Regions from separate parts of the Kocuria kalidii genome, predicted to be linked through region 2. Evidence: riboswitches for the same ligand, from Rfam matches in the RefSeq annotation. Region 2 holds a riboswitch; each other region holds the start of a gene.
What was found. Region 2 has a riboswitch for S-adenosylmethionine ahead of ACH9D3_RS12820 (MetQ/NlpA family ABC transporter substrate-binding protein). Riboswitches for the same ligand answer to the same signal wherever they lie in the genome.
Positions count from the first base shown of each region.

Region 1 (6,924 bases), on a different contig from region 2:
CCTCGAGCTCGCCGTCCAGGTACTGCTGGGCGAACAGCTTGTTCTCGCCCACGTAGGAGGCGAGGACCTTCCGGACCTGTCGGTTCTCGAGCAGGACCCCGAGGCCCTTGCCGTCCACGCCCATGTTGTTGGAGACCACCGTGAGGTCCGTGACCCCGGAGTCCCGCACCGCGTCGATGAGGTCCCGGGGGATCCCGCTGAGCCCGAACCCGCCCACGGCGAGCGTCATGCCGTCCCGCAGGCTCTCCGCCAGCAGCTCGGCGGCGCTGTTCCTGACCTTGGACACCCTCGCCCCTTCCTGTCGTCCGACTGTGATCCAGCACTCAATCTAGGGAGCCTCCACATACCGGTCAACAGCACCGCCGGGATGACGGCACTTCTCCTCAGCATCCGGCCGATCATGCCCTCGGTGTCCATATAGTGGAGTCATGGGACTGGAGCGGACGACGGGTTCGGGGACACAGGTGGTCCACCGGGTGGGCCAGCTGCTGCGGGCCGTCGCGGGGCGGGAGCAGGGCAGCACGGTCGCGGAGCTCGCGGCCGGGACCGGGCTGACCCGCCCCACCGTGCACCGGCTGCTCACGGGACTGGCCGAGGAGGGCCTCGTGGACCGCGCCGCCGGGACCGGCACCTGGCAGCTGGGCCCGGAGCTGTACGTCCTGGGCGCCGTCGCGGCCCACCGCTTCCCGATCCGGGAGCTGGCCGGGCCCTCGCTGCGCCGGCTCGCGGAGTCCACCGGCGAGAGCGCGTTCCTCTCCGTCCGCCGCGGGCTGGAGACCGTCTGCCTGGCGCGCGTGGAGGGCGCCTTCCCCATCCGCTCGCACGTCCTCTACGAGGGACTGCGGCTGCCGCTCGGCGTGGCCTCGGCCGGGCTGGCCGTCCTGGCGCACCTGCGGGACGCGGAGGTGGACCGGGTCCTCGCCGCCACGGCCGGGGCCCGCGCCGGGTGGGGGCCCCAGCACACGCCCGAGCGGATCCGGGAGCTGCTCGCCGACGTGCGGCGGGAGGGCTTCGCGGTGAACCCGGGGCTGATCGTCGAGGGCAGCTGGGGCATGGCCGCGGCGGTCTTCGACGCCACGGGAGCGCCCGTGTACGCGCTGAGCCTCACGGGCATCGAGCCCCGGTTCACCGGCGAGCGCCGGGAGCCCCTGGGACGGGCCCTGCTCACGGAGGCCCACCGGCTCTCCCGCGAGCTGGGCCACCGCTGAGCGGGCGGCCCACCGCCGGACGGTGCACGGCCGGACGGCCCGGCCGGCCGCCGGAGAGCGGCCGGACGGAGAGCGGCCGGCCCGCCGCCGGGCCGGTTCCCCGGCGGCGGGGCGGGACGTCAGCGCGCCGTCCAGCCGCCGTCCATCGTGTAGGACGCCCCGGTGACCATGGAGGCGTGCGGGCCGGCCAGCCAGGCCACGAGGCTGCCGACGTCCTCCGGGTCCACGAGCTTCTTGACGGGCGTCTCGGCGAGCATGATCCGCTCCACCACCTCGGACTCGGGAATGCCGTGCACCTTCGCCTGGTCGGCGACCTGCTTCTCGACGAGCGGGGTGCGCACGTAGCCGGGGTTGACGCAGTTGCTGGTCACCCCGTGGGCGGCGCCCTCCATCGCCACGGTCTTGGACAGTCCCTCCAGTCCGTGCTTCGCCGAGACGTAGGCGCTCTTGTACGGCGAGGCGCGCAGGCCGTGGACGGACGAGACGTTGACGACCCGGCCCCACCCCCGGGCGTACATGTGCGGCAGCGCGGCGCGGACCAGCAGGAACGGGGACTCCAGCATCAGCACGAGGATCCGGTGGAAGTCCGCGGGGTCGAACTCCTGGACGGGAGCGACCTTCTGGATCCCGGCGTTGTTCACGAGGACGTCGACCTCGAGGCTCAGGTCCGCGAGCGCCGCGGTGTCGAGCAGGTCGACGGCCCACGCGCGGCCGCCGAGCTCGTCGGCGACGCGCTGCGCGCCGGCCTCGTCGACGTCGGCCACCACCACGTGGGCGCCCGAGCCGGCGAGGGCCCTGGCCGCCGCCAGGCCGATGCCGCTCGCACCGCCGGTGACGAGCGCCGTGCGGCCCTCGAGGTCGCGCTGCTGGTGCGTCTGGGACATGGAAGTCCTCCCTCTGGTCCGTCGTGCCCGCGGGGTGAGGGGCACGGATCACCGCCACGCTATGTGACCCGGGCCATGTTCGGGAGGACGACGCCGACCGCGAGCCGGCCCCGGACCGCGTCACACGGCGTCATGTGCGTCATCCGGGCGCCGAATGGCGCAATCCGCACGCGTGCGCTTGGATGACAGGGTCACCATCCAGAGCGGCCGAGAGACCTGGCTCGACGACGCCGCAGCAACCCGCGCAGAGGGCCCCCGAGCCCTCCGCCCCGGTGCTACCGCCAGGACCGATGGAAAGGACGTACGCCCCGTGCTGCACAGCGCCGACCGCATCCTCACGACCCACGCCGGGTCCCTCCCCCGGACCCCCGCGCTGCTCGGGGCGAACCGGGCGAGGGGCGCCGCCCCGGAGGCCGGGTACGACCGGCTCCTCCAGGACTCGGTGGCCGACGTGGTCCGCCGGCAGCACGACCTCGGGGTCGACGTCGTCAACGACGGCGAGTACGGCCACGTCATGGCCTCGGAGGTCGACTACGGCGCCTGGTGGCACTACGTCTTCGCCCGGATCTCGGGCCTCACCCCGGGGGACGTCGACCTCTGGGAGCAGGAGCCGCAGCGCTCGAGCCCCGGCAACGTGGTGCTGACGAGCTTCGGGGACCGCCGGGACCGGCAGGCCTTCGGCGACGCCTACACGGACCCGGCCTCGGGGATCACCGTCGGCAAGCAGGCGCCGTTCCCGAAGATCACCGGGAAGCTGAAGTACACGGGCCACGCGGCGCTGGAGGCCGACATCCGCAACCTCAAGGCCGCCCTGGAGTCCACCGGCGCGAGCGAGGGCTACCTCGCCGCGCTGTCCCCGGGCTCGTGCGCCCGCCTCGAGAACACCCACTACGCGGACGAGGACGAGGTCCTGACCGCCTGCGCCGAGGTCATGCGCGAGGAGTACCGGGCGATCACCGACGCCGGGCTGATCGTGCAGATCGACGACCCCTCCATCGCGGAGACCTGGGACCAGGTCAATCCCGAGCCCAGCGTGGAGGACTACCTGGCGTTCACCCGCAGGCGCGTCGAGGCCCTCAACTACGCCCTCGAGGGCATCCCGGAGGAGCAGGTCCGCTTCCACCTGTGCTGGGGCTCCTGGCACGGGCCCCACACCACGGACCTCGGGTTCGAGCACCTGGTGGAGCTCATGCTCTCCATCCGCGCGGGCGGCTACAGCTTCGAGGCCGCCAACGCCCGGCACGAGCACGAGTGGAAGGTCTGGCAGGACCACGAGCTGCCCGAGGGCAAGGTCATCATCCCGGGGATCGTCTCCCACGCCACCAACGTCGTGGAGCACCCCGAGCTGGTGGCCGACCGGATCGAGCGGTTCGCCCGCCACGTGGGCCGGGAGAACGTCATCGCCTCGACCGACTGCGGCCTGGGCGGTCGCATCCATCCGCAGATCGCGTGGGCCAAGCTCGAGACGCTCGCCCGCGGCGCCGAGCTGGCCACGCGCCGGCTCTGGGCCTGACCCGCCGCCCGCGCACCCTGCCGCACCCCTCTGTCGCACCCCCTGCGCCAACCCCAGTTCCCGGGAGGACACCCATGACCATGCAGAACACCGATCGCGTGCGGACCACCCACGTGGGCTCGCTGCCGCGCACCCCGCGGCTGCTCGAGGCGAACCGGCAGCACGCCGAGGGGGCCATCGACGTCGAGCGGCTCACGGACGAGCTCGCCGTGGGGGTCGAGGACGTGGTCCGCCGGCAGCGCGAGACCGGCGTGGACGTCGTCAACGACGGCGAGTACGGGCACACCATGTCCAGCGCGGTCGACTACGGCGCCTGGTGGAACTACTCCTTCTCCCGCCTCGGCGGACTCACCCCGTCCGACGAGGACCGCTGGGCCTCCACGGTGCAGAAGCGCTCCTCGCCCGGCAACATCGTGCTCACGAGCTTTCCCGACCGCCGGGACCGCGAGCGCTTCCGGGAGGCGTACGAGGACCCGGCGTCGGGCATCCTCACGGGCCGCTCCTCCACCACGCAGCCGAAGATCACCGGCCCGCTGACCTATACGGGCCAGGACGCCGTGGCCTCGGACGTCCGCAACCTCCGGGCCGCCATGGCGGCCACCGGCGCGGAGACCGGTTTCGTGGCCGCGCTCTCCCCCGGTTCCTGCGCGCGCGTGACCAACGAGTACTACCGGACCGACGAGGAGCTCGTGTACGCGTGCGCCGACGCGATGCGCGAGGAGTACCTGGCGATCACCGGCGCCGGGCTGATCGTGCAGATCGACGACCCCTCCATCGCGGAGTCGTGGGACCAGGTCAACCCGGAGCCCACGGTCGAGGACTACCTGGCGTTCACGCGGCTGCGCGTGGAGGCGCTCAACCACGCGCTGCGCGGGATCCCCGAGGAGCAGGTCCGCTTCCACCTGTGCTGGGGCTCCTGGCACGGACCGCACACCACGGACCTCGAGCTGAAGTACATCGTGGACCTCATGCTGACCATCAACGCCGGCGGCTACACGTTCGAGGGGGCCTCGGCCCGCCACGCCCACGAGTGGAAGGTCTGGCGGGACCACCAGCTGCCCGAGGGCCGCGTGATCATCCCCGGCGTGGTCTCGCACTCGACGAACGTGGTGGAGCACCCCGAACTGGTGGCGGACCGGATCGAGCAGTTCGCCTCCGTGGTGGGCCGCGAGAACGTCGTCGCGTCGACCGACTGCGGACTGGGCGGGCGCCTGCACCCGCAGATCGCGTGGGCCAAGCTCGGGTCCCTCGTGGAGGGCGCTCGCCTGGCGTCGGACCGGCTCTTCGGCTGAGCCCCCGCCCCCGCCGCCGGGCCCGGTCCTCCTCGGGAGGACCGGGCCCGGCCGCGTCCGGCGGGCGACGCCCGGGCCGGTGGGGCCTCGGTCCGGGCGGGCGGTCCGTGGACGGCCACGGCCGTGCCCGGGCGGCCCGTGTCACATTGGTGCTACAGATCCCGATGGTTCCGCACCGATAGTGACAGGGGTCACCTCGACCCGTAGGATCTCCTTGAACTACCGAACGTTCGGTTATTACTCGTTCGGTTCCGCGAGGACGTCACCGTCCCCGACCACACTGGAGATCCCATGGCCCACACTTCCTCCGCCCCGGCCGGGCGGCACGAGATGTCGCGCGAGGAGCGCAAGGTCCTCGCCGGCACCCTCGTGGGCACCACCATCGAGTGGTACGACTTCTTCATCTACGCCCAGGCCGCGGCCTTCGTCCTGGCCCCCCTGTACTTCGCGCCCCTGAACGAGGACAGCGCCGGCCTCGCCCAGGTCGTCGCCTGGGCCTCCCTGGGCATCAGCTTCCTGTTCCGCCCGCTCGGGGCGGTCGTCGCCGGCCACCTGGGCGACAAGTACGGCCGCAAGATCGTCCTCGTCCTGACCCTGGTGGGCATGGGCGTCGCGACGATGCTGATCGGCCTGCTGCCCACCTACGCCACGATCGGGATCTGGGCCCCGATCTTCCTCGTGATCCTGCGCATCATGCAGGGCTTCTCCGCCGGCGGCGAGTGGGGCGGCGCGGCCCTGATGTCCGTCGAGCACGCCCCGCGGAACAAGCGCGGGCTCTTCGGCGCCTACCCGCAGATCGGCGTGCCGATCGGCATGCTCCTGGCCACGGGCTTCATGTTCGCCCTCACCTCGATGATGACCCCCGAGGACTTCCAGGCGTGGGGCTGGCGCATCCCGTTCCTCTCCTCCGTGCTGCTCATCGTGGTCGGCTACCTGATCCGCAAGACCGTCGACGAGTCCCCGGTGTTCAAGGAGATGCAGCTGCGCAAGAAGGAGTCCTCCGCTCCCCTGGGCCAGCTGTTCAAGCACAACTCCAAGGAGGTCACGCTCGCGGCCCTGATCTTCGCCGCGAACAACGCCGCCGGCTACCTGGTCATCGCGTTCTTCGCCTCCTACGGAACCAACGTGCTGGGCATGCCCCGCTCGCAGACCCTCATCGCCACCTTCATCGGCGGCGTGGGCTGGCTCGTCTTCACGATGTTCGGCGGCTGGATCTCGGACAAGATCGGGCGCGTGCGCACCTTCCAGATCGGCTACGGCATCATCATCCTGTGGGCCGTGCCGATGTGGTTCCTGCTCAACACCGCGTCCCTGCCGCTGTTCGCCCTGGCCATCGTGATCCTCACCATGGGCCTCGGCCCGTCCTACGGACCGCAGTCGGCCCTCTACGCCGAGATGTTCCCGGCCCGCGTGCGCTACTCGGGCGTCTCGATCGGCTACGCACTCGGCTCGATCATCGGCGGTGCGTTCGCCCCGATGATCGCGCAGCTGCTGCTCGACGAGACCGGGATGTCCTGGACGATCGGCGCCTACATCGCCGGCATCGCGATCGTCTCGTTCATCGCCGTGTCCATGGTGCCGAAGAACATCCAGGAGATCGACCTGCACGTCCAGGACGTCCACCAGGACTACGTCTCCGAGCACCCCGAGGCCGCCGAGATCCTCACCGCCGCGGAGGCCGCCGAGAAGCGGCGCGACTGACCCCGCGGCCCCGGCCGAGCACCGAGCCGCCCGTCCGCACCCACGGGTGCGGGCGGGCGGCTCCGCCCGTGCGGGCCCTCCCCGAGCACACCCCGCTCCCGCCCCGGGGCTCCCACCGGAGACCCGCCGAAAGGACCTCCCCATGACCACCGACCCCCTGCTCCCCACGGTCTCGACGGCGGTGGCCGATGTGCTGGCCGCGCGCACCGACCACCTGTTCGGCCTGATGGGCAACGGCAACGCGCACCTGATCAGCTCGCTGACCTCCCGCGGTTTCGGGTTCACCTCCGCCCGGCACGAGGCCGCCACCGTGGCGATGGCCGACG
Region 1 covers NZ_JBISWJ010000044.1:23,751-30,674, forward strand. The annotation lists gene ACH9D3_RS06715 (3-oxoacid CoA-transferase subunit A) at 1-286, opposite strand, end outside; gene ACH9D3_RS06720 (IclR family transcriptional regulator) at 429-1,208, shown strand; gene ACH9D3_RS06725 (3-hydroxybutyrate dehydrogenase) at 1,328-2,092, opposite strand; SAM riboswitch class I at 2,284-2,389, shown strand; gene ACH9D3_RS06730 (cobalamin-independent methionine synthase II family protein) at 2,403-3,605, shown strand; gene ACH9D3_RS06735 (cobalamin-independent methionine synthase II family protein) at 3,680-4,897, shown strand; gene ACH9D3_RS06740 (MFS transporter) at 5,189-6,598, shown strand; gene ACH9D3_RS06745 (thiamine pyrophosphate-binding protein) at 6,741-6,924, shown strand, end outside.
Region 1: another riboswitch for S-adenosylmethionine. It lies ahead of ACH9D3_RS06730 (cobalamin-independent methionine synthase II family protein); the one in region 2 lies ahead of ACH9D3_RS12820 (MetQ/NlpA family ABC transporter substrate-binding protein).

Region 2 (6,924 bases):
AGCTGGAGCGGTGGCGCCGGGACCGGAAACCGGGCCCGTCGCCGGTACCCATTGTGCCCCATGCTCCCGGCCGGTCCCCGGGAGCCGCCCGGGGTTCCGCCCTGGCCGAACGGACGACCGGCCCGGCCGGCGGCTCAGAACAGGCGGACCGGCTCGACGATGTCGGCGTAGATCAGCAGGACGGACATCCCGATCATCAGCACCGCGACGGCGTAGGTCGCCGGCAGCAGCCGGGCGGGGTCGAACGGGCCCGGATCGCGGTGCCCGAGCAGCCGGGCACTCCCCCGGCGCAGCGCCTCCCACAGCGCCCCGGCGACGTGCCCGCCGTCCAGCGGCAGCAGGGGAAGCAGGTTGAACACGAACAGCGCCAGGTTCACGGAGCCGACGAGCCCCACCAGGGAGGCCGCCTTGTCCCGCAGCGTGATCTCCTCGTGCGCGGCGATCTCCCCCGAGATCCGGCCGACCCCCACCACGGAGATCGGCCCGTCCGGGTCCCGCGGCGCGTCCGAGAACGCCGCCTCCGCGACCTCGTACACGCGCTGGGGCAGGTGCAGGACCACCCCGGCGATCTGCTGCAGGCCGTCGAGCACCGCTCCGGGCACCGCGGTCAGCGGCTGCCGGACGGGCTCGGCCGTGGGGCTGATCCCGATGAACCCGACCTCCTCGTAGCGCGGGGTGCCGTCCTCCCCGGTCACGGCCGTGCCGTCGTCGTCCAGCACGGGCCGGGCGGTGAGGATCGGGGTGAGGTCGGTGCGCACGGTCGCCCCGTCCCGTTCCACCAGCAGGGGGACCCGTTCCCCGGCACGGTCGCGGATGCGCCCGGTGAGCTCGTCCCACGAGGCGACCGGGGCGCCGTCGACGGACGTGACGACGTCCCCGGGGCGCAGCCCGGCGGCGTTGGCCGGGGCCCGCGGGTCCCCCGGGCGGCACTCGGTCTGTCCGTCCGTCTGCCGCTCGGCGGGGACCACGCACTCGGACACCCACGCGACGGTCGTGGTGGGCGTCGCGGTGCCGAAGCCGGAGAGCAGCACGGCCAGGCACAGGGTCCCGAGCAGCAGGTTCATCACCGGGCCGCCGAGCATGATGACGATCCGCTTCCACACGGGCAGGCGGTAGAACACGCGGTCCTCGTCGCCGGGGGCGAGCTGCCCGGCCGCGGCGCCGCGCGCCTCCGAAGCCAGCTGCTGCAGCACCCCGGTGCTCGAGGAGCGGGCCTGCGCGCCCGCACGCACCGGCGGGTACATCCCCACCATGGAGATGTAGCCGCCCAGCGGGACCGCCTTGAGCCCGTACTCCGTCTCGCCCCGCCGGCGGGAGAACACGGTGCGCCCGAAGCCGACCATGTACTGCGTGACCCGCACCCCGAAGAGCTTGGCCGGCACCAGGTGGCCGATCTCGTGCAGGGCGATCGAGACCGCGATGGCGACGGCGGCGAGCAGCACGCCCACGAGGAACAGCACGACGCCCATCCGTGGGACCTCCCGGGATCGTCGACGGTCCCCGGCGGGCGCCGGGGACGGCGGGACCGTGCGCTGTGCACGGCGAGAACCAGTGTGCACCACCATCCTGGGCGGCGCGTGGCAGCCGCACCGGTGCACGACGACGGCCGGCCGCCCCCGCGGGAGGCGGCCGGCCGTCGCGGGCCGTGCGGTGCGTCAGCGGCGGAGCATCTTCCGGGCCAGCCAGTTGCCGAAGAACTGCACCGACTGGACGAGCAGGATGATGACGGCCACCGCGGCCCACGTCACCTCGTCGTTGAACCGCTGGTAGCCCAGGCGCAGGGCGAAGTCGCCCAGGCCCCCGGCGCCGATGGCACCGGCCATCGCGGACATGTCCGTGATGCCGATGACGAGGAAGGTGTAGCCGAGCACCAGGGGCCCCAGCGCCTCGGGCAGGATCACCGTGGTGATGATCCTGAACCGGGACACGCCCATGGACCGCGCCGCCTCGACCACACCGGGGTCGACCCCCACCAGGTTCTGCTCCACGATGCGCGCGACCGCGAAGGTCGCCCCGATGGTCATCGCGAAGATCGCCGCGTTGGGGCCGAGCCGGGAGCCGACCACCGCGGTGGTCAGCGGTCCCAGGGCCGCGAGCAGGATGATGAACGGGATGGGCCGGACGAAGTTCACGAGCACGTTCAGCGCCGTGAAGACCACCCGGTTCTCCAGGATGCTGCCCCGCCGGGTGACGTACAGGCCCGTGCCCACGAGCAGGCCCAGGAGGCCCGCGAGCACCAGGGTCGCCGTGACCATGTACAGGGTCTCCCCGACGGCCTTGAGCAGTTCGGGTCCGAGGACCGACCAGTCCGTCATGCCGCCACCTCCCGCACGGTCGTGACCCGGGCGAGCTCGGCGACCACCTGGTCCACGGCGTCGTCGGCCCCCTGCAGCTCGAACGTGAGCGCGCCGAAGGACTGCTCCTGCAGCACGCTGATCCCCCCGAAGGCGATGGTGAAGCGCACGCCCCGGGTGACGCCGTCGGAGAGGATCCCGCCGATGTCGGTGTCGTCCCGGACGTCCACGGACACGAGCCGGCCGTGGTGGGTGCGCCGCAGCCGCTCCACCTCGTCCGGGCCGGGCTCGGTGTGCATGACCGACGAGACGAAGCGCCGTGCGGTCTGCGTGCTCGGCCGGGAGAACACCTCGGCCGTGCTGCCGTGCTCCACGACCCGCCCGTTCTCCATCACGGCCACGCGGTCGGCGATCGCGCGCACGACCTCCATCTCGTGGGTGATGAGCACGATCGTGATGCCCAGCTCCCGGTTGACCCGCTGCAGCACCTGCAGCACCTCCTGGGTGGTCTCCGGGTCCAGCGCGCTCGTCGACTCGTCGGCGAGCAGCAGCTTGGGGTTGGACGCCAGCGCACGGGCGATGCCCACGCGCTGCTTCTGCCCGCCCGACAGCTGCTCCGGGTAGTTGCGGGCCCGCTCGCTCAGGCCCACGAACTCGAGCAGCTCGGCGACCCGCTGCCGGCGCCGCTCCTTGGGCCAGCCGGCCCGCTTGAGCGGGTACTCGACGTTGCCCGCCACGGTCCTCGAGGTGAAGAGGTTGAACTGCTGGAAGATCATGCCGATGTCCCGGCGCAGCGACGCCAGCTGCGGCTCGGTGCGCCCGTCCACCCGGCGGCCGTCGACCTCCACGGTGCCGCTCGTCACCGGTTCGAGCCCGTTGATGAGGCGCACGAGCGTGGACTTGCCGGCGCCCGAGTAGCCGATCACGCCGAAGATCTCACCGCGGCGGATGTCGAGCGTGACGTCCTCCACGGCGGTGACCTCGCGGCGGGAGCGGCCGGTGCCGACCACGAAGGTCTTGCTCACCCCGGCGAACCGGACGATCGGATCCGCACCCGTCACTCCGACTGCCCCTGCAGGTCCTCGGCGTAGCGGGTGGTGATGTCCTCGAGCTCCTGCTGCTCGAGCTGCAGCGGCACCGCGGTGCCGTCGGTCTCGTTGGCCTCGGCCTCGAGCACGGCGGGGTCGTGGTAGAACCCGGCGACCTGCTGCAGGGTCTCGTCCTCGGCCCACTGCTCCTGGGCCGCGAAGAGGTTGACGTAGGCGCGGGCGCCCTCGCTGTCGGCGCCGTCCTCGAACAGCGCGTCGTCGGCGTCGAGTCCGGCGTCCGCGAGGAAGTCGTTGTTCACGATCGAGCCCTGGACGGAGTCCAGGGAGAGCACCGTCTGCTCGGCCGAGACCGGGGTGACGGAGACGGTGGAGTTCTCCTCGTCGATGTCGAACTCGGTCGGGGCCGTGGTCTCGGAGGTGAAGCGGATCAGGCCGGCCTCCTCCAGCACGAGCAGGCCGCGGGAGAGGTTGATCGAGTCGTTGGGCACGGCCACGGTGTCGCCCTCCTGGAACTGGTCCAAGGACGTGTACTCCTCCGAGTACAGTCCCAGCGGGTAGATCGAGGTCGAGCCGACCGGCGTGATGGTGTCCTCGGCGTTGTTGTTGTAGTCGGCGAGGAACGCGGGGTGCTGGAACCAGTTCAGGTCGATCTCCCCGCTGCTCAGGGCGGGGTTCGGCTGCTGGTAGTCGCTGAAGGAGACGTACTCGACGGTCACGCCGTTCTCCTCCGCCACCTGCTGCAGCGCCTCGTGGGTGGAGTTCTCGCCCACCACGCCGATGGTGACGACGCCGTCGTCGGCCGGGTTCTCGGCGCTGGTGCCGGATTCCCCGCCGCAGGCGGTGAGGGTGAGGCCGAGGGTGGTGGCCAGGGCGAAGAAGGTGAGGCGCTGCGATCGCATGTCGTGCCTTTCCGTGGGTCCGGGATGTCGGGGCTTCCCACCGGTGCATCACGGACGGCGGCCACGGTCGAGGGCACGCCGGAGGGCGGGTCCACGGTCGAACCGTACTTGCCGCCGGCCGTCGATGGCCGGTGCCGGATGGTTCACCTGGGGCACCCCACTACGGGAGAGGGTTGCCGCCCAGCAAGCCAGGGCTTCGCGCTGGGACTCGTCATCCGCCGGACACACTAGCACGTACGGCGGGACCAATCCGGGCCGGTCAGCGGGCCAGGACCTCGTGGGCGCGGCGCCGGGCCCAGCGCTCGGCCTCGAGCACCGCCTCGAGGTCCGGGCTGCCGGTCCCCTCGTGCTCGCCGAGCACCGTCTCGACCGTGTCCACGATGGACGGGAAGCGGATCCGGCCGTGGTGGAAGGCCTGCACCGCCTCCTCGTTGGCGGCGTTGAAGACCGCGGGGCACGTGCCGCCGCGCTCCCCCGCCGCCTTGATGAGGTCCACGGCGGGGAACGCCTGCCGGTCCAGCGGCTCGAAGGTCCACTCGGCGGCGCGCGTCCAGTCGCACGCCGGGGCCGCGCCGGGCACCCGGTGCGGCCAGGCCAGGCCCAGCGCGATGGGCAGGCGCATGTCGGGCGGCGAGGCCTGGGCGATCGTCGAGCCGTCCACGAACTGCACCATGGAGTGCACGACCGACTGCGGGTGGACCACCACGTCGATGCGCTCGAGCGGGACGTCGAAGAGCAGGTGCGCCTCGAGCACCTCGAGCGCCTTGTTCACCATGGAGGCCGAGTTGGTCGTGACCATCAGGCCCATGTCCCACGTCGGGTGGCGCAGCGCGTCCTGCGGGGTGACCGCTTCGAGCTCGGCCCGGGAGCGGCCGCGGAAGGGGCCGCCGGAGGCCGTCAGCACGAGCCGGTCCACCTCTCCGGCGGTGCCGCCGCGCAGCGCCTGCGCGAGGGCGGAGTGCTCGGAGTCCACGGGGATCAGCGCGTCCGGGTCCCCGGTGGCCGCCGCGGCCTCCTTGACGAGAGCCCCTCCGGCGATCAGCGACTCCTTGTTCGCCAGGGCGAGCTTGTGCCCGGCCCGCAGCGCCGCCAGCGTGGGGGCGAGTCCGATGGAGCCGGTGATCCCGTTGAGTACGAGGTCGGCGTCCGGGTGGGCCGCGGCCGCCGATGCCGCATCGGGTCCGTGCAGGACGTCCGGGCGGTAGTCCGTGGCCCCGGCGGCCGACGCGCACTCCGCGATCAGCCGTGCCAGCCGGGCCGCGTCCCGGCCGGTCCCGCTCGTCGCCACGAGGGCCGCGCGGGTCTCGACGGCCTGCTCCGCCAGCAGCTCCGGGTGGCGCCCCCCGGCCGCGAGCGCGACCACGGTGAACGGGGCCGCGCCGTCGAGCTCACGGACGGCCCGCACGACGTCGAGCGCCTGCGTGCCGATCGAGCCCGTCGAACCGAGGACGCTGATCCGGCGGGGGCCGGCGGCGGCGAGCGCGCGCAGCTCGGGCGTGGAGCGGGTGCGGGGCGAGGAGGCGGGGGCTGTCATGGCCCCAGTATCTCCCAGTGCCGAGGGGTCGCCGGCCCGCCGCAGGACCGGGTACGACGAAGGCCCCACCCACCGTCTCCGGTGAGTGGGGCCTCGACACCCGCTGGGAGTCCGATCAGTGGGCGCGGCCCTTGCGGCCGGTGATGAGGCCCCAGATGAACAGCACGATGAGCGCACCGACGATCGCGGTGATCCAGGTGCCCAGGTCCCAGAAGCTGTCGATGCTGCCGATGCCGATCAGCGAGCCGATGAAGCCTCCGAGGAGGGCTCCGACGATGCCGAGGATCATGGTGACGATGATGCCGCCACCCTGGTTGCCCGGCATGATGAGCTTGGCGAGGGCGCCGGCGATGAGGCCGAGGACGATCCAACCGAGAATTCCCATGACTGCTCCTTATCCGTCCCGGGAGGGACTTTCATTGTACGCAACCGGTGAGTATCCCTGGAATACCCTGACGTTGCTTCTGAACCCACCCTAACCGACGGTCAGCCACCTGTCTTTTTACTTTCGGGAATTCTCGGCCGTGTCGGGAACGCGAACCGGCCCGCCCGGGGAGCCGTGGCTCCGGGCGGGCCGGGAGTCGCTCCAGGTGGGAGCGGGGAGGACGTCAGTGGGCGACGGGCTTCTCCGCACCGATGCCTGTGAGGGAGCGCACCTCCATCTCGGACTGCTTGACCGGGTCCTCGAGACGGCGCTCCGTCATGGAGCCGATGAAGCCGAGGAGGAAGGAGGCCGGGATCGAGACGATGCCCGGGTTCTGCAGCGGGAACCACGCGAAGTCGGCCGTCGGGATCATCGACGTCTCGGTGCCGGACATGACCGGGGAGAAGATGATGAGCCCCACCGACATGATCAGGCCGCCGTACATGGACCAGACCGCGCCGCGGGTGGTGAAGCGCCGCCAGTACAGGGAGTACAGGATGGTCGGCAGGTTCGCCGAGGCCGCGACCGCGAAGGCGAGCGCCACGAGGAACGCGACGTTCTGGCCCTGCGCACCGATGCCGCCCGCGATGGAGACGAGGCCGATGACCACCACCGTGGTCTTGGCGACCCTGAGCTCCTTGCGGGGGTCGGAGTCGCCCTTCTTGATGACGCTGGTGTAGATGTCGTGGGCGAACGAGGCCGAGGCCGTGATGGCCAGGCCCGC
Region 2 covers NZ_JBISWJ010000086.1:11,249-18,172, forward strand. The annotation lists gene ACH9D3_RS12805 (site-2 protease family protein) at 135-1,469, opposite strand; gene ACH9D3_RS12810 (methionine ABC transporter permease) at 1,656-2,315, opposite strand; gene ACH9D3_RS12815 (ATP-binding cassette domain-containing protein) at 2,312-3,355, opposite strand; gene ACH9D3_RS12820 (MetQ/NlpA family ABC transporter substrate-binding protein) at 3,352-4,242, opposite strand; SAM riboswitch class IV at 4,342-4,458, opposite strand; gene dxr (1-deoxy-D-xylulose-5-phosphate reductoisomerase) at 4,502-5,776, opposite strand; gene ACH9D3_RS12830 (GlsB/YeaQ/YmgE family stress response membrane protein) at 5,892-6,161, opposite strand; gene ACH9D3_RS12835 (sodium:solute symporter family transporter) at 6,385-6,924, opposite strand, start outside.

Region 3 (6,924 bases), on a different contig from region 2:
TCGAGGTGCAGCGCCTCCACGCCGGAGCAGGCCAGGGGGTGCAGCAGCGGCCCGGGGGAGCCGTAGGAGGTGGTCACGAACAGCTGCGGGCGCCCGGTCACGGCGGTCAGCGTCGTGTAGGCGTCCCACACGGACGGGGCGAGCTCCTCGGTGGGCACGTGCTGGTCCGCCACGAGGGCCGGCTCCTCGAGCTGCACCCAGTCCGCGCCGGCCGCGGCGAGGTCCCGCAACAGCTGCGCGTACACCGGGAGCAGGTCGGGGAGCCGCTGCAGCGGGTCGAAGCCGGCGGGGGCGTCGTCGTCGGCCTTGGCCAGGAGGAGGAAGGACACCGGGCCCACGAGGACCGGGCGGACGGTGAAGCCGTGCGCGGCGGCGCGGCGGACGTCGGCCACGAGCCGGTCGGCGGTGGCGCGGAACGGGGTGCCCGGGCCGATCTCGGGGACCAGGTAGTGGTAGTTGGTGTCGAACCACTTGGTCAGCTCGAGGGGAGCGCGCCCGGCGTCGCCGCGGGCCAGCACGAAGCTCGCGTCGAGGTCGAGGCGGCCGTCGGGGTCCGCGAGGTCGGCGAAGCGGGACGGGACCGCGCCGAGGGCCACGGTGGTGTCCAGCACCTGGTCGTAGAGGGGGAACGCCGCCGGCAGGGACGAGTCCTGCGCGCCGAGGCCGAGCTCCACGAGCCGGCGGTAGGTGGCCAGCTGCAGCTCGGCGGCGGCCGACTCGAGCGCGTCGCGGCCCGAGCGCCCGGCCCAGTAGGCCTCGAGGGCCTTCTTGAGCTCGCGGCGGCGGCCGATCCGGGGGTAGCCGGTGATGGTGGCGGACGGAAAGGCGGACGGAACGGCGGGCGGAACGGCGATGGGGAACGTGGTCTGCTGGGTGCTCACGGTGGTCTCCTGAGAAGGTGGCGTGGGGTCGTGCGGAACGGTGGGGACCTGCGTGCTCAGGCGGGGAGCAGCAGGTCGTCGAGCAGGTCGTCGAGCGGGACGGGAACGTGCGGGACGCGGGGCAGGTCCACGCGCTCGAGCAGGTCGAGCGCGGCCCGGTGCTCGTTGAAGGTGTAGAGGTGCAGCCCGGGCGCGCCGGCGTCCAGGGCCGCGCGGGCGAGCCGGGCCGCGAAGGCCACGCCCGCGCGGTGCCGCTCGGCGGGCCCGGGTGCGTCCTCGAGCGCGGCGGCCAATCCGGGGTGGGGCGCCAGGCCGGCCAGACGGCACAGGGTGCGCAGCCGCCGCGGGTCGGTGACCGGCATGATCCCCGGGACGATCGGGATGCTCACCCCGGCCGCCCGCGCCGCCGCGACCAGGCGCTCGTAGCGCTGCGGGCGGAAGTAGACCTGGGTGATCGCGAAGTCCGCCCCCGCGCGCTGCTTGGCGAGCAGCACCTCGATGTCGTGCCGGAACGACGGGGACTCCGGGTGCCGGGACGGGTACGCGGCGACGCCCACGGCGAGCCGGCCGGCCGCCAGGGCCGCGCCGTGGCGCTGCTCGACCTCGCGCACGAGCTCCACGAGGTCGCCGGCGTTCGGGAGCTCGCCGGGCTCGGCCCCCGGGTCCAGGTCGCCGCGCAGGGCCAGGACGCCCCGGACGCCGCGCCGGACCAGGGTGTCCACGGTGTCCTCCAGCTCGGCCCGCGTGCTGCCGACGCAGGTGAGGTGCGCCAGCGGCCGCAGGCAGGTGCGGGCCAGGAGGTGGTCGAGCAGGGCGAGGGAGCTGTCCCGGCGCTGCTCGTCCCCGCTGTAGGTCACCGCGACGTGGTCGGGGCGGGTCGGCTCGAGCTCCTCGATGGTCCGCAGCAGCGTGTCGGCGCTGGCCGCGCTGCGGGGCGGGTACAGCTCGTAGGACAGGGACGGCGGCGCCGGCCGGGCGATCGGGCGTGGTGTCACGTTCTTCCTCCAAGGGTCACCCCGAGGGAGGGCGGCAACCCTCCCGGGGCGGACCCGGGGGGAAGCGACAGCTCCATCGGTCCTGGCGGGAGCACCGTTCCGCGTCCCCGTGGCGGGGTGCGCGGATGGTTGCTGCGGCGTCGACGAGCCAGGTCTCTCGGCCGCTCTGGATAGATGCAGGACCCATTCCAGCGGCTGCCCGCCGCGAGGCCAAGTCCGGGCGCGCAGAAGACGCCGACGCCCCGACTGTGACGACCACCGCGTCACATGGCGCAACACGGACGCACGGCGACGCACGAGCCGCACGCCACGGCGCAGCACGGGCGCACGGCACGCGGCGCAGCACGGACGGCGGGGTCCCGCGGGGCGGTCCACGGCGAGCCCGCCGCAGACCGGCGGGGACGCCTGCCCCGTCACGATCCGGTCTCGGCCCTTGCCGTGCCCGTGCCGGCGATCTAGTCTTGGACAACCAACAGGTTGATCAAGGAATCAGTTGACAAACACCGTGGACCCCGGCGACGACGACCTCCTCGACAGGGCCTTCCTGGCTCTCGCCGACCCGGTCCGCCGCCGCATCGTCGCCCGGCTCAGCCGCGGCCCGGCCACGGTCACCGAACTGGCGGAACCCTTCGCGATCACCAAGCAGGCGGTCTCGAAGCACATCCAGGTCCTCGAGCAGGCGCAGCTCGTCACGCGCACCCGTGACGCCCAGCGCCGGCCCGTCCACCTGGACCCCGCACGGCTGGAGGCGCTCACCGCCTGGATCGACCGGTACCGGCTGGTCCGGGAGGAGCAGTTCCGCCGCCTCGACGCCGTGCTCGACACCCGAGCCGCAGACCGCGGCGAGCACACCCAGGACTGAACCATGGGACATCCTCTGCACCTGACCGTCCCCGACGGACTTCCCTACATCGACTACGAGCGCGAGCTCGACCACCCGGTCGCGGAGGTCTTCCGCGCCCACGCGGACCCCGCCCTGCTGCGGGAGTGGCTCGGTCCCCGCGGCACGAACATCGACGTCTCCTCCTACGACTTCCGGTCCGGCGGGGCCTACGAGTACCACCACACCGGCCCGGACGGCGTCACCTACGCCTTCCGGGGCGTGCTGCACACGGTCCGCGAGAACGAGCTGGTCGTGCAGACCTTCGAGTTCGGGGGCTACCCGGACGTGGTCAGTCTGGAGTTCCTCCGCTTCGACGAGCTCGCGGACGGCCGCTGCCGGCTGCGGGGCCACGTCGTCCACCCCTCCCAGGAGGCCCGGGACGGCATGGCCGCCTCCGGCATGGAGAGCGGGATGGCCGACGGCTACGAGCGGCTCGAGGAGCTGCTCTCCCGGCGGCCCGCACGGGACGGGACCTGACCGCGGACCCCGCGACCCCGGTCGACGGGCGTGACGACATCGGCCGGGTGTGACGTGCGCCACGCGGTGCGCGGCTACGATCGGACCCATGATGCGATTCCTGGTGCTGGCGCTCCTCCTGGTGCTGACGCTGCTCCTGGTCCTGGCCGCCTCCCTCGGGTCCAACGGCTGGTGGCTCCTCGTCCCGGTGGTCCTCGTGCTGCTGGTGGTCGGGGTGTGGGACGTCGTCCAGACGAAGCACTCGATCCTGCGCAACTACCCGATCCTGGGGCACATGCGCTTCTTCCTGGAGTCCATCCGCCCGGAGATCCAGCAGTACTTCATCGAGCGCAACTTCGACGGCAAGCCCTTCGACCGCGACACGCGGTCCCTGGTCTACGCCCGGGCCAAGGGCACCATGGGGGACAAGGCCTTCGGCACCGAGCGCGAGGTGAACCGGATGGGCTACGAGTACCTCCTGCACTCCACCGCGCCGGTGCCGCCCCCGGAGGAGGCCCCGCGGGTCCGGCTCGGCGGACCCGGCTGCACGCAGCCGTACGAGATGTCCCTGCTGAACATCTCCTCCATGAGCTTCGGCTCGCTGTCGAAGAACGCGGTCCTGGCGATGAACAAGGGCGCGGCCCTGGGCGGTTTCGCCCAGGAGACCGGCGAGGGCGGACTGACGGAGTTCCACCGCGAGTACGGCGCGGACCTGGTCTGGGAGATCGGGTCGGGGTACTTCGGCACCCGGGACGCCGAGGGCGACTTCGATCCGGAGGCCTTCCGGGAGAAGTCCCGTCTGCCCGAGGTCAAGGCCGTCACGATCAAGCTCTCACAGGGGGCCAAGCCGGGTCTGGGGGGCGTGCTGCCCGGGCCCAAGGTGACCGCCGACATCGCCCGCGCCCGCGGGGTCCCCGAGGGGGTGACCTGCATCTCCCCGGCCAGCCACTCGGCGTTCACCACCCCGCGGGAGCTGGTGCGCTTCATCGGCCGGCTGCGGGAGCTCTCCGGTGGCAAGCCCATCGGCTTCAAGCTGTGCGTCGGGTCCCGCGTGGACGTGCTGGCCATGTGCAAGGCCATGCTCGAGGAGGACGTCGCCCCGGACTACATCATCGTGGACGGCAACGAGGGCGGCACCGGGGCGGCGCCGCTGGAGTACCAGGACCACGTGGGAACGCCCCTGACCGAGGGCCTGATGCTGATGAACAACGCCCTGGTCGGCGTCGGGCTGCGCCCCCCGATCAAGCTGGGTGCGGCGGGCAAGGTCGCCTCCGGATCCGACATCGTGAAGCGGATGATCCAGGGCGCGGACTTCACGATGAGCGCCCGCGCCATGATGATGGCCACCGGATGCATCCAGGCGCAGAAGTGCCACACCAACACGTGCCCCGTGGGCGTGGCCACCCAGGACAAGCGGCTGATGCGCGCCCTGCACGTGGAGGACAAGGGGGACCGGGTGCACAACTACCACAGGGCCACGGTCCGCGAGGCGGTGCAGATCATGTCCTCGATGGGGTGCAGCGACATGCGGCAGCTCTCGCCGCAGATGCTCCGGCGGCGCGTCGACCACCTGACCACCCGCTCCTACGCCCACATCTACAACTGGATGGAACCCGGCGAGCTGCTCACCGCGCCGCCGCGAACCTGGGCCGACGACTGGGAGCTGGCCGATCCCGACCACTTCGGCCTCTACCGCCCGGGGCCCGGCAAGATCGAGCGGCGCGACGACCCGGCCGTCGTCCACCCCGACCGCCCGGGCGCGGCGCCGGACTCCGGCGCCGCGGGCCGCCCCGAGGGGGACCCGGGCGAGGACTCCTGAGCGCTGCCGCGCCCCGACGCGTGCCCCGGGTCACGGGCCGCTAGACTTGCACGGTACGAGCCCCTGGGTCCTTTCCTGCCGGCGCCGCGCCGCCTCGGGCGTGCGGGCGGGAGCGGGCCGACGCAGGGGCGTTGTCGTGCCCGGCCGGGATGCACCTCCGCCGGGCCCCGCGGGGAAAGTCCCGCGTCATCCAGGCAGGAGAGTCGTTCAATGCCAGCAATCGTGATCGTCGGCGCCCAGTGGGGCGACGAGGGCAAGGGCAAGGCCACCGACCTGCTCGGGGGCCGCGTGGACTACGTGGTCAAGCCCAACGGCGGCAACAACGCCGGGCACACCGTGGTGGTGGGCGGCGACAAGTTCGAGCTCAAGCTCCTGCCGGCGGGCATCCTGAGCCCCAACGCCGTCCCCGTGATCGGCAACGGCGTCGTCGTCAACCCCCAGGCCCTCTTCGAGGAGATCGACGGTCTCGAGGCCCGCGGCGCCGACACCTCCCGGTTGCAGATCTCCGCGAACGCGCACCTCGTGGCCCCGTACCACCAGACGATGGACCAGGTCAGCGAGCGCTTCCTCGGCAAGCGGGCGATCGGCACGACCGGCCGCGGCATCGGTCCCACGTACATGGACAAGGTCGGCCGGCTCGGCATCCGCGTGCAGGACGTCCTGGACGAGTCGATCCTGCGGCAGAAGATCGAGGGCGCGCTGCGGCAGAAGAACGAGCTGCTGGTGAAGCTCTACAACCGGCGCGGCATCGAGGTCGACGAGGTCGTCGAGTACTTCCTGGACTACGCGGACCGGCTCGCCCCCATGATCGTGGACTCGACCTACCTGCTCAACCAGGCCCTCGACGAGGGCAAGGTGGTCCTCATGGAGGGCGGCCAGGCGACGTTCCTCGACGTCGACCACGGCACCTACCCGTTCGTGACGTCCTCCAACCCCACGGCCGGCGGCGCGTCCGTGGGCTCCGGGATCGGCCCGACCCGCATCACCCGCGCGATCGGCATCATCAAGGCCTACACCACGCGCGTGGGCGCCGGGCCGTTCCCCACCGAGCTGTTCGACGAGATGGGCGAGCAGCTGCGCACCACCGGCGGCGAGTTCGGTGTCAACACCGGCCGTCCCCGCCGCACCGGCTGGTACGACGCCGTGATGGCCCGCCACGCCTCGCGGATCAACGGCTTCACCGACTACTTCCTCACCAAGCTCGACGTCCTCACCGGGATCGAGCGGATCCCGGTCTGCGTGGCCTACGACGTCGACGGCGTCCGGCACGACGAGATGCCGATGACCCAGACCGAGTTCCACCACGCCCGGCCGATCCTCGAGCACTTCGACGGCTGGACCGAGGACATCACCGGCTGCCGCACCCTCGCAGACCTCCCGGCGAACGCCCGGGCCTACGTCGAGGCGCTCGAGTCGATGAGCGGGACCCGGATGTCCGCGATCGGCGTGGGCCCGGACCGCGACGACACCATCGTGGTGCGCGACCTCATCGACTGACCCGCCCTTCCCGCTCCCGCGGGGGCGCGCGTCCCGGCGCGCCCCCGGCCGCCCGCACCTGCGTTCTCGGGGCGGCGGCCCGGGAGGAGGGGCTCAGACCAGCACCAGCACCACCCAGATGCCGAGGCCGCCGAGGGCCAGCACGGCCACCGAGGTGGCCAGCACCGCGCCGGCCTCGGGGGCCGTGCGCTCCTCGACGATCCCGCGGGCGCTGCGGACGTAGCGGGGTCGCTGCGTGAGGTAGATGGCCCCCGCGGTGAGCACCGCCACGCCGAAGAGCACCAGCACGAACGGGCCGTGCTGCGGCAGCCAGCGCAGGAACACCGCCGAGACCACCACGAAGGACATCAGGGTCCGGCCCCAGGCCATGGTCGTCCGCTCCGGCTGCAGCCC
Region 3 covers NZ_JBISWJ010000044.1:57,153-64,076, reverse strand. The annotation lists gene metE (5-methyltetrahydropteroyltriglutamate--homocysteine S-methyltransferase) at 1-881, opposite strand, end outside; gene ACH9D3_RS06895 (methylenetetrahydrofolate reductase) at 938-1,876, opposite strand; SAM riboswitch class I at 1,947-2,053, opposite strand; gene ACH9D3_RS06890 (ArsR/SmtB family transcription factor) at 2,382-2,738, shown strand; gene ACH9D3_RS06885 (SRPBCC family protein) at 2,742-3,236, shown strand; gene ACH9D3_RS06880 (FMN-binding glutamate synthase family protein) at 3,325-5,034, shown strand; gene ACH9D3_RS06875 (adenylosuccinate synthase) at 5,245-6,531, shown strand; gene ACH9D3_RS06870 (DUF202 domain-containing protein) at 6,625-6,924, opposite strand, start outside.
Region 3: another riboswitch for S-adenosylmethionine. It lies ahead of ACH9D3_RS06895 (methylenetetrahydrofolate reductase); the one in region 2 lies ahead of ACH9D3_RS12820 (MetQ/NlpA family ABC transporter substrate-binding protein).

Region 4 (6,924 bases), on a different contig from region 2:
TCAGCCGGAGCAGGCGGAGCAGGCGGAGCAGGCGGCCGAGCGGATCACCCCTGCGGGCCGGACCCCGGACCGGGGCTGATCCCCTCCGGGCCCTCCACGGGCCGGGGACCGGGACGTCCCCACTCGCTCCAGGAGCCGTCGTAGACGGCGACGTCCTCGCGGCCGGCCAGGTGGGCGGCCAGCGCCAGGACGCAGGCGGTGATCCCCGAGCCGCAGCTGGTGACGATGCGCCGCCCCCCGGGTGCTGCCGCGTCGATCCGCTCCCGCAGCCGCGGCACCGGCAGCAGCCGCCCGCGGGCGTCCTGCAGGTCGGTGTACGGCAGGCTGACCGCCCCGGGCATGTGCCCCGGGCGCAGGCCCGGCCGCGGCTCGGGCTCGGTGCCCGCGAACCGGCCGGCGGAACGGGCGTCGAGGACGCCGGCGCCGGGGTCCTCGAGCGCCCGGGCGACGTCCTCCGCCCCGGCGAAGAACCCCTCGCGGGGCGCGAGCTCGACGTCCCCCGGATCCGCGGGGGGTGCGGCGTGCGCCGCGGTGGGCCGGCCCTCGGCGGCCCACGCCGGGAGGCCGCCGTCGAGGACGGCGACGCGGTCGAGGCCCGCGGCCCGGAACATCCACCAGACGCGGGCGGACGCGAAGACCCCCTTGCCGTCGTAGGCGACGAGCGTGCTCGTCCGGAAGATCCCGAGCGCACGGGCCGCGGCGGTCAGGCGCTCCGCCGTGGGCATCGTGTGCGGCAGGTCCGAGGACGGGTCCGAGAAGGGCCCGTCCAGGTCCAGGAGCAGCGCCCCGGGGATGGCCTCCTCGACCCGGTTCATCGTGGAGCTCGCGTCCACGAGCACGAGCCGGGGGTCGTCGAGGTGCTCGGCGAGCCAGTCGGTGCCCACCAGGGGCCCGGGCGGCTCGAGCAGGGCGTCGTGCTGCGCGGCGCTGTCCTGGGGCGTGCTGTTCTGCGGGGTGCCGGTGCTCATGTGCTCCAGGCTAGTGCCGGGTCAGGCGGTGGCGCCGGTGAGCGTCCGCTCGAGGTCCTCCAGCTGGTCCTCGACGTCCTCGATGCCCACGGAGAGCCGCACCAGGTCGACGGGCACGGCCAGCGCAGTGCCCCGGACGGAGGCGTGGGTCATCTCGGAGGGGTAGCAGATCAGGGACTCCACGCCGCCCAGGCTCACGGACAGCGAGTACAGCCGGGTGCCCTCCGCCACCGCCCGGGCCGCACCCTCCCCGCCGGCCAGCCGGAAGGAGAGCATCCCGCCGAACCCGCGCATCTGCGCGGCGGCGAGCGCGTGGCCGGGGTGCCCGGGCAGCCCGGGGTAGAGCACCCGGGAGACCTCCGGTCGCTCCAGCAGCCACTCGGCGATCCGCTGCGCGTTGTCCTGGTGGCGCTCCATCCGCAGGCTCAGGGTCTTGAGCCCGCGGGCGGCCAGGTAGCTGTCCTGGGGCCCGGCCACGGCACCGGCGGCGAACTGCTGGAAGCCGACCGCCTCGGCGAGGGGGACGCCGCGCCACTCGGCAGCCCCGACCACCACGGCGCCGCCGAGCACGTCGGAGTGCCCGCCGATGTACTTGGTGGTGGAGTGCACCACGGCGTCCGCGCCGAGCTCGAGCGGGTTCTGCAGGTACGGGGACGCGAAGGTGTTGTCGACGACCAGCAGCGCCCCGGCGTCCCGGGCGAGCTGCGCCCAGGCGGCCACGTCGGCGATGCCGAGCAGCGGGTTGGACGGCGTCTCGAGCCACAGCACCTTCGTGGTCCCCGCCCGCACGGCCGCCCGGACGTCGTCGAGGTCGGCGATGTCCACGGCCGTGTGCCCGATGTCCCAGGGGGCGAGGACCTTGGTGATCAGCCGGTTGGTGCCGCCGTAGCCGTCGGCGCCGAGCACGATGTGGTCGCCCGGGCGCAGCACCGCGCGCAGCAGCGCGTCCTCGGCGGCGATCCCCGATGCGAACGCGAATCCGCATTCGCCCCGCTCGAGGGCCGCGAGCTGCTCCTCGAAGCCGCTGCGGGTGGGGTTGGAGCCGCGGCTGTACTCGTGCCCGGCGCGCAGCACGTTGATCCCGTCCTGGGCGAAGGTCGAGGTCTGGTAGATCGGCGGGATGACCGCCCCGGTCAGCGGGTCGGGCTGCTGGCCGGCGTGGACGGCGGTCGTGGTGAAGCCCCGGGGGCGGGTGCGGGTCTCGGTGGAGGACGTCATGACGGGGCTCACTTCCGGGAGGTCTGGACGGTCTCGAGGACCGTGTCGAGGGCCTGGCCGAGATCGGCCACGAGGTCCTGGGGCGATTCGAGGCCGATCGACAGCCGGACCGTGGTCTCGGCGATGCCGCCGGCCCGGCGCTGCTCGGGGGTCAGGCGGCAGTGCGTCATGGCCGCCGGGTGGGACACGAGGCTGCGGGTGTCCCCGACGTTGGCGACCAGCTTGAACAGCCGCAGCCCGTCGATGAACGGCCCCACGGCGTCGTCCGGGGCGGCGAGGTCGAAGGAGAACACGGAGCCGGTCCCGAGGGGGAAGTCCCGGGCCGCGATCCCGGCACCGGGGTCCCCGGGCACGCCGGGGTGGTGGACGCGGGCGACGGCGGGGTGCCCGGCGAGGAACTCGGCCACCGCCAGCGCCGAGGCCGTGTGGCGGGCCACGCGCAGGTCGAGGGTCTCGGTGCCCTGCAGGATCTGGCTGGCGTTGAACGGGGACAGCGTGGTCCCGAGGTCGTGCACGTACTTGGCCCGGACCAGGTGCAGGTAGGGGCTGGCGCCGGCGCACTTGTCGACCAGGCTCCGGCCGCCCCAGCGGGCGCGGGCCTGCGTGAACTGCGGCCACTTCCCGGGCCGCGCGGACCAGTCGAACGTCCCGCCGTCCACGACCGCCCCGGCGAGCGCGTTGCCGTGCCCGCCCAGGAACTTGGTGGCGGAGTGCACCACGATGTCGGCGCCCTTCTCCAGCGGCCGGTACAGGACCGGGGACGCGAGGGTGTTGTCGACGACGACGGGCACCCCGGCCGCCCGGGCGACGTCGGCGATCCCGGGCAGGTCCGGGAGGGTGGCCAGCGGGTTGCCGATCGACTCGAGCAGGAACGCCCGGGTGTCGGGGCGCACGGCCGCCGCCCACGCCGCGGGGGCCGTGGGGTCCACGAAGTCGACCTCGATGCCGAAGTCCGCGAAGGAGTCGGTGAGCAGGTCCACCGTCCCGCCGTACAGCTTCTCGGAGGCCACGAGGTGCTTGCCGGCGCCCTGGCCCAGCAGGGCCAGCAGCGCCACGGCCACGGCGGACTGGCCGGAGCCGGTGGCCACGGCGCCCGCGCCGCCCTCGAGGTCGCTGATGCGCTGCTCGAGCACGGCCACCGTGGGGTTGCCGGTGCGCGTGTAGGTGAAGCCCGCCCGCGTCTGGGCGAACATCTGCCGGGCCGCCTCGTAGTCCGGGAACTCGAACGCCGCGGTCTGGTAGATCGGCACCGTCAGGGTGCGCTGGGTGACGTCGTCCTGGGTGCCGGCGTGGATCTGCCGGGTCGCGAGGTCGTGGACTGTCACGGGGGTGGACATGGCGCTGCTCCTGTGCGCTTGCTCTTACCCGCACCGGTCGTCCGCACCGGCCCGGTGGGCACGCCGCGGAAGATGCAGGCCGCTTCCTCATCCGAACCACCCGATGAGCATGGGGTTGGTGCGTGACCAAGTCGGAGCTTCGCGGTCACGTCTCGTGAAGCTGGAACGACACTATGCGCAGAGGTAGTCGGATGTCTCCCTGCGTCGGAAGATGACGACCGTGACGCTTCATGACGTCGTCACGGCGGGGCGCGGGCGCGGGACCCCGGTCAGGCCCTCGTGTCGATGTCCTCGAAGACCAGGAACGTCTGGGTGTCCACCACGCCGGGCAGCTGCTGGATGTGCTCGAAGATCACCTGCCGCAGGTGCACGGTGTCGACCGCCCGCACGAGCAGCATGACGTCGAAGTTCCCGCCGACCAGGGCGATGTGCTGCACGGCCGGGATCGCCCGGAGCTGGGCGCACAGCTCCCGCCAGGTGTTCTGCCGGAGCTTGAGCGTCACGTAGGCGGAGGCCTGCAGGCCCGCCCGCACCGGGTCGATCACGGTGCTGAAGCGCAGGATCACCCCTTCGTCCCGGAGCCGGTTGATGCGGGCGTAGGCGTGGGCGCGGGAGACGTGCACGGCCGCGGCGATGGCCGTCACCGACTGCCGGGCGTCCCGGGACAGCTCCGCGAGGATCCTCTGGTCGGTCTCGTCCAGCGGCACGGGGGTCGAGGGCACGGGGGGCTCCTTCGGGGTGGGGGGCGGGCGCAGCGTCCGCAGCGTGTCGGACGAATGCATGTGCTCCACGCCACACTAGGACATTTCGTCCACGGAGATCACGCCGACCTGCTCACTATTCTGCACTTTCCCCCCTCCGTGGATACGAACCCTCGCCTGTTCGCATACTGGGGAGACGAAGCCCTCCCAGTTTTCAGGCTTCCCAGCCTTCCCATCCTTCCTGCCTCCCCGCGACCGGGGACCGACCGAGGGGACACCATGAGCCAGACCGTCGAGACCCCCGAGGACCCGATCCTCCGGGCCTCCCAGAGCTTCGGCATCACGCCGGAGCAGTACATGCTCCCGGCCCGCGGCGAGATCCGCATGGTCGACCCGGACGGGCGCCTGCTCGCCCCCGAGGAGCAGGGCACCGGCCCCGGCCACGAGTACCCGCTGCCCGACCCCGAGGTGCTGCTGGACGCCTACGAGAAGCTGGTGGTCGGCCGGCGGGTCAACGACCAGAACTCCGCGCTGGTCCGCCAGGGCCGCATGGCCGTCTATCCGTCCAGCCACGGCCAGGAGGCCTGCCAGGTGGCGGCGGCCCTGTGCCTCGCGGAGGGCGACTGGCTGTTCCCCACCTACCGGGACACCGTGGCGGTCATGACCAAGGGCGTGGACCCCATGCAGGTCATGGCGATCTTCCGCGGCGAGTGGCACGGCGGCTACGACCCGCACGAGCACCGGGTGGGCATCCAGTCCACGCCGCTGACCACCCAGCTGCTGCACGCGGTGGGCGTGGCCCACGCCGCGAAGCTGCGCGGGGAGGACACCGTGGTCCTCGCGATGTGCGGCGACGGCGCGACCAGCGAGGGCGACTTCCACGAGGCCCTCAACTTCGCGGCCGTGTTCAAGCTGCCGGTCGTGTTCTTCGTGCAGAACAACGGCTACGCGATCTCCGTGCCCCTGTCCCAGCAGTCCGCGGCGCCGAGCCTCGCCCACAAGGCGGTCGGCTACGGCATGGCCGGCGAGCGCGTGGACGGCAACGACCTCGTGGCGCTGCTCGCCACGCTGCGCCGTGCCGTGGACCTGGCGCGCTCCGAGTCCGAGCCCCTCCTCGTCGAGGCGCACACCTACCGCATGCAGGCGCACACCAACGCCGACGACGCGACGCGCTACCGCGACGACGCCGAGGTGCAGGAGTGGATCGCCAAGGACCCGGTGACCCGGATGCGCGCCTACCTCGGCGCCGAGGGGGTGCTCGACGACGACGCGGCGCAGCGCATCGCCGCCACCGCGGAGGACGTCGCCGCGGCCCTGCGCGACGGCATGAACGCCGACGTGGAGGTCGACCCGCTCGAGCTGTTCCGCCACGTCTACACCGAGCAGACCCCGCAGCTCGCCGAGCAGGAGCAGTTCCTGGCCGCCGAGCTCGCCCGAGAGGAGACCGGACAGTGAGCACCCTCGAAGCCCCCGCGCCGTCCGGCGAGGCCCCGGCGCGCAAGCCCGTGACCTTCGCCCAGGCGCTCAACACCGCCCTGGCCGACGCCCTGGCCGCCGACGAGGCCGTCGTGGTCTTCGGCGAGGACGTCGGCACCCTCGGCGGGGTCTTCCGCATCACGGACGGGCTCGCGAAGCGCTTCGGCCGCACCCGCTGCTTCGACACCCCGCTGGCCGAGTCCGGCATCGCCGGGATGGCCGTGGGCATGGCGATGAACCGGATGCGCCCCGTCGTCGAGATGCAGTTCGACGCCTTCGCCTACCCGGCGTTCGAGCAGGTCGCCTCGCACATCGCGAAGATGCACAACCGCACCCGCGGCGCCGTGCGGCTGCCGATCGTCATCCGGATCCCGTACGCGGGCGGCATCGGCGGCGTGGAGCACCACTGCGACTCCTCCGAGGCCTACTACGCCCACACCCCGGGCCTGAAGGTCTTCACCCCGGCCACCGTCGAGGACGCCTACCTCATGCTCCGCGAGGCGGTCGACTCCGACGACCCGGTCGTGTTCCTCGAGCCCAAGAAGCTCTACTGGTCGAAGGCGCCCGTGGACCTGGCCGAGCTGAAGGACCGCTACGAGAACGGGTCGCCCGAGCGCCGGGAGGGTCGCGCCGTCGTCGCCCGCGCCGGGCACGACGCCACGATCCTCGCCTACGGGCCGTCCGTGCCGACCGCCCTGGCGGCCGCCGCGACCGCCGCGGCCGAGGGGCGATCGCTCGAGGTCGTGGACCTGCGCAGCATCGTGCCCTTCGACGACGAGACGGTCGCCGCGTCGGTGCGCAGGACCGGGCGCGTGGTGGTCGTCGCCGAGGCGCCGGGCTTCGCGTCCGTGGCCGCCGAGGTCGTGGCCCGCGTCCAGGAGCGCTGCTTCCACTCCCTGGCCGCGCCGGTGCGCCGGGTGACCGGGTTCGACATCCCGTACCCGGCGCCCAAGCTCGAGGAGCACTACCTGCCGAGCGTCGACCGCATCCTCGACGCCGTGGACGACCTGCAGTGGGAGGACTGACCATGACCGTGAAGACGTTCACCCTGCCGGATCTCGGCGAGGGACTGACCGAGGCCGAGCTCGTGACCTGGCTCGTCCAGGAGGGCGACACCGTCGCCGTGGACCAGCCGATCGCCGAGGTGGAGACCGCCAAGTCCGCGGTGGAGGTGCCGTGCCCCTTCGCCGGGACCGTGCACGAGCTGCACGGCGCCTCCGGGCA
Region 4 covers NZ_JBISWJ010000049.1:1,365-8,288, reverse strand. The annotation lists gene ACH9D3_RS07345 (DUF2867 domain-containing protein) at 1-79, shown strand, start outside; gene ACH9D3_RS07340 (rhodanese-like domain-containing protein) at 45-968, opposite strand; gene ACH9D3_RS07335 (cystathionine gamma-synthase) at 990-2,186, opposite strand; gene ACH9D3_RS07330 (PLP-dependent transferase) at 2,195-3,523, opposite strand; SAM riboswitch class IV at 3,562-3,683, opposite strand; gene ACH9D3_RS07325 (Lrp/AsnC family transcriptional regulator) at 3,793-4,245, opposite strand; gene ACH9D3_RS07320 (thiamine pyrophosphate-dependent enzyme) at 4,504-5,679, shown strand; gene ACH9D3_RS07315 (transketolase C-terminal domain-containing protein) at 5,676-6,725, shown strand; gene ACH9D3_RS07310 (2-oxo acid dehydrogenase subunit E2) at 6,728-6,924, shown strand, end outside.
Region 4: another riboswitch for S-adenosylmethionine. It lies ahead of ACH9D3_RS07330 (PLP-dependent transferase); the one in region 2 lies ahead of ACH9D3_RS12820 (MetQ/NlpA family ABC transporter substrate-binding protein).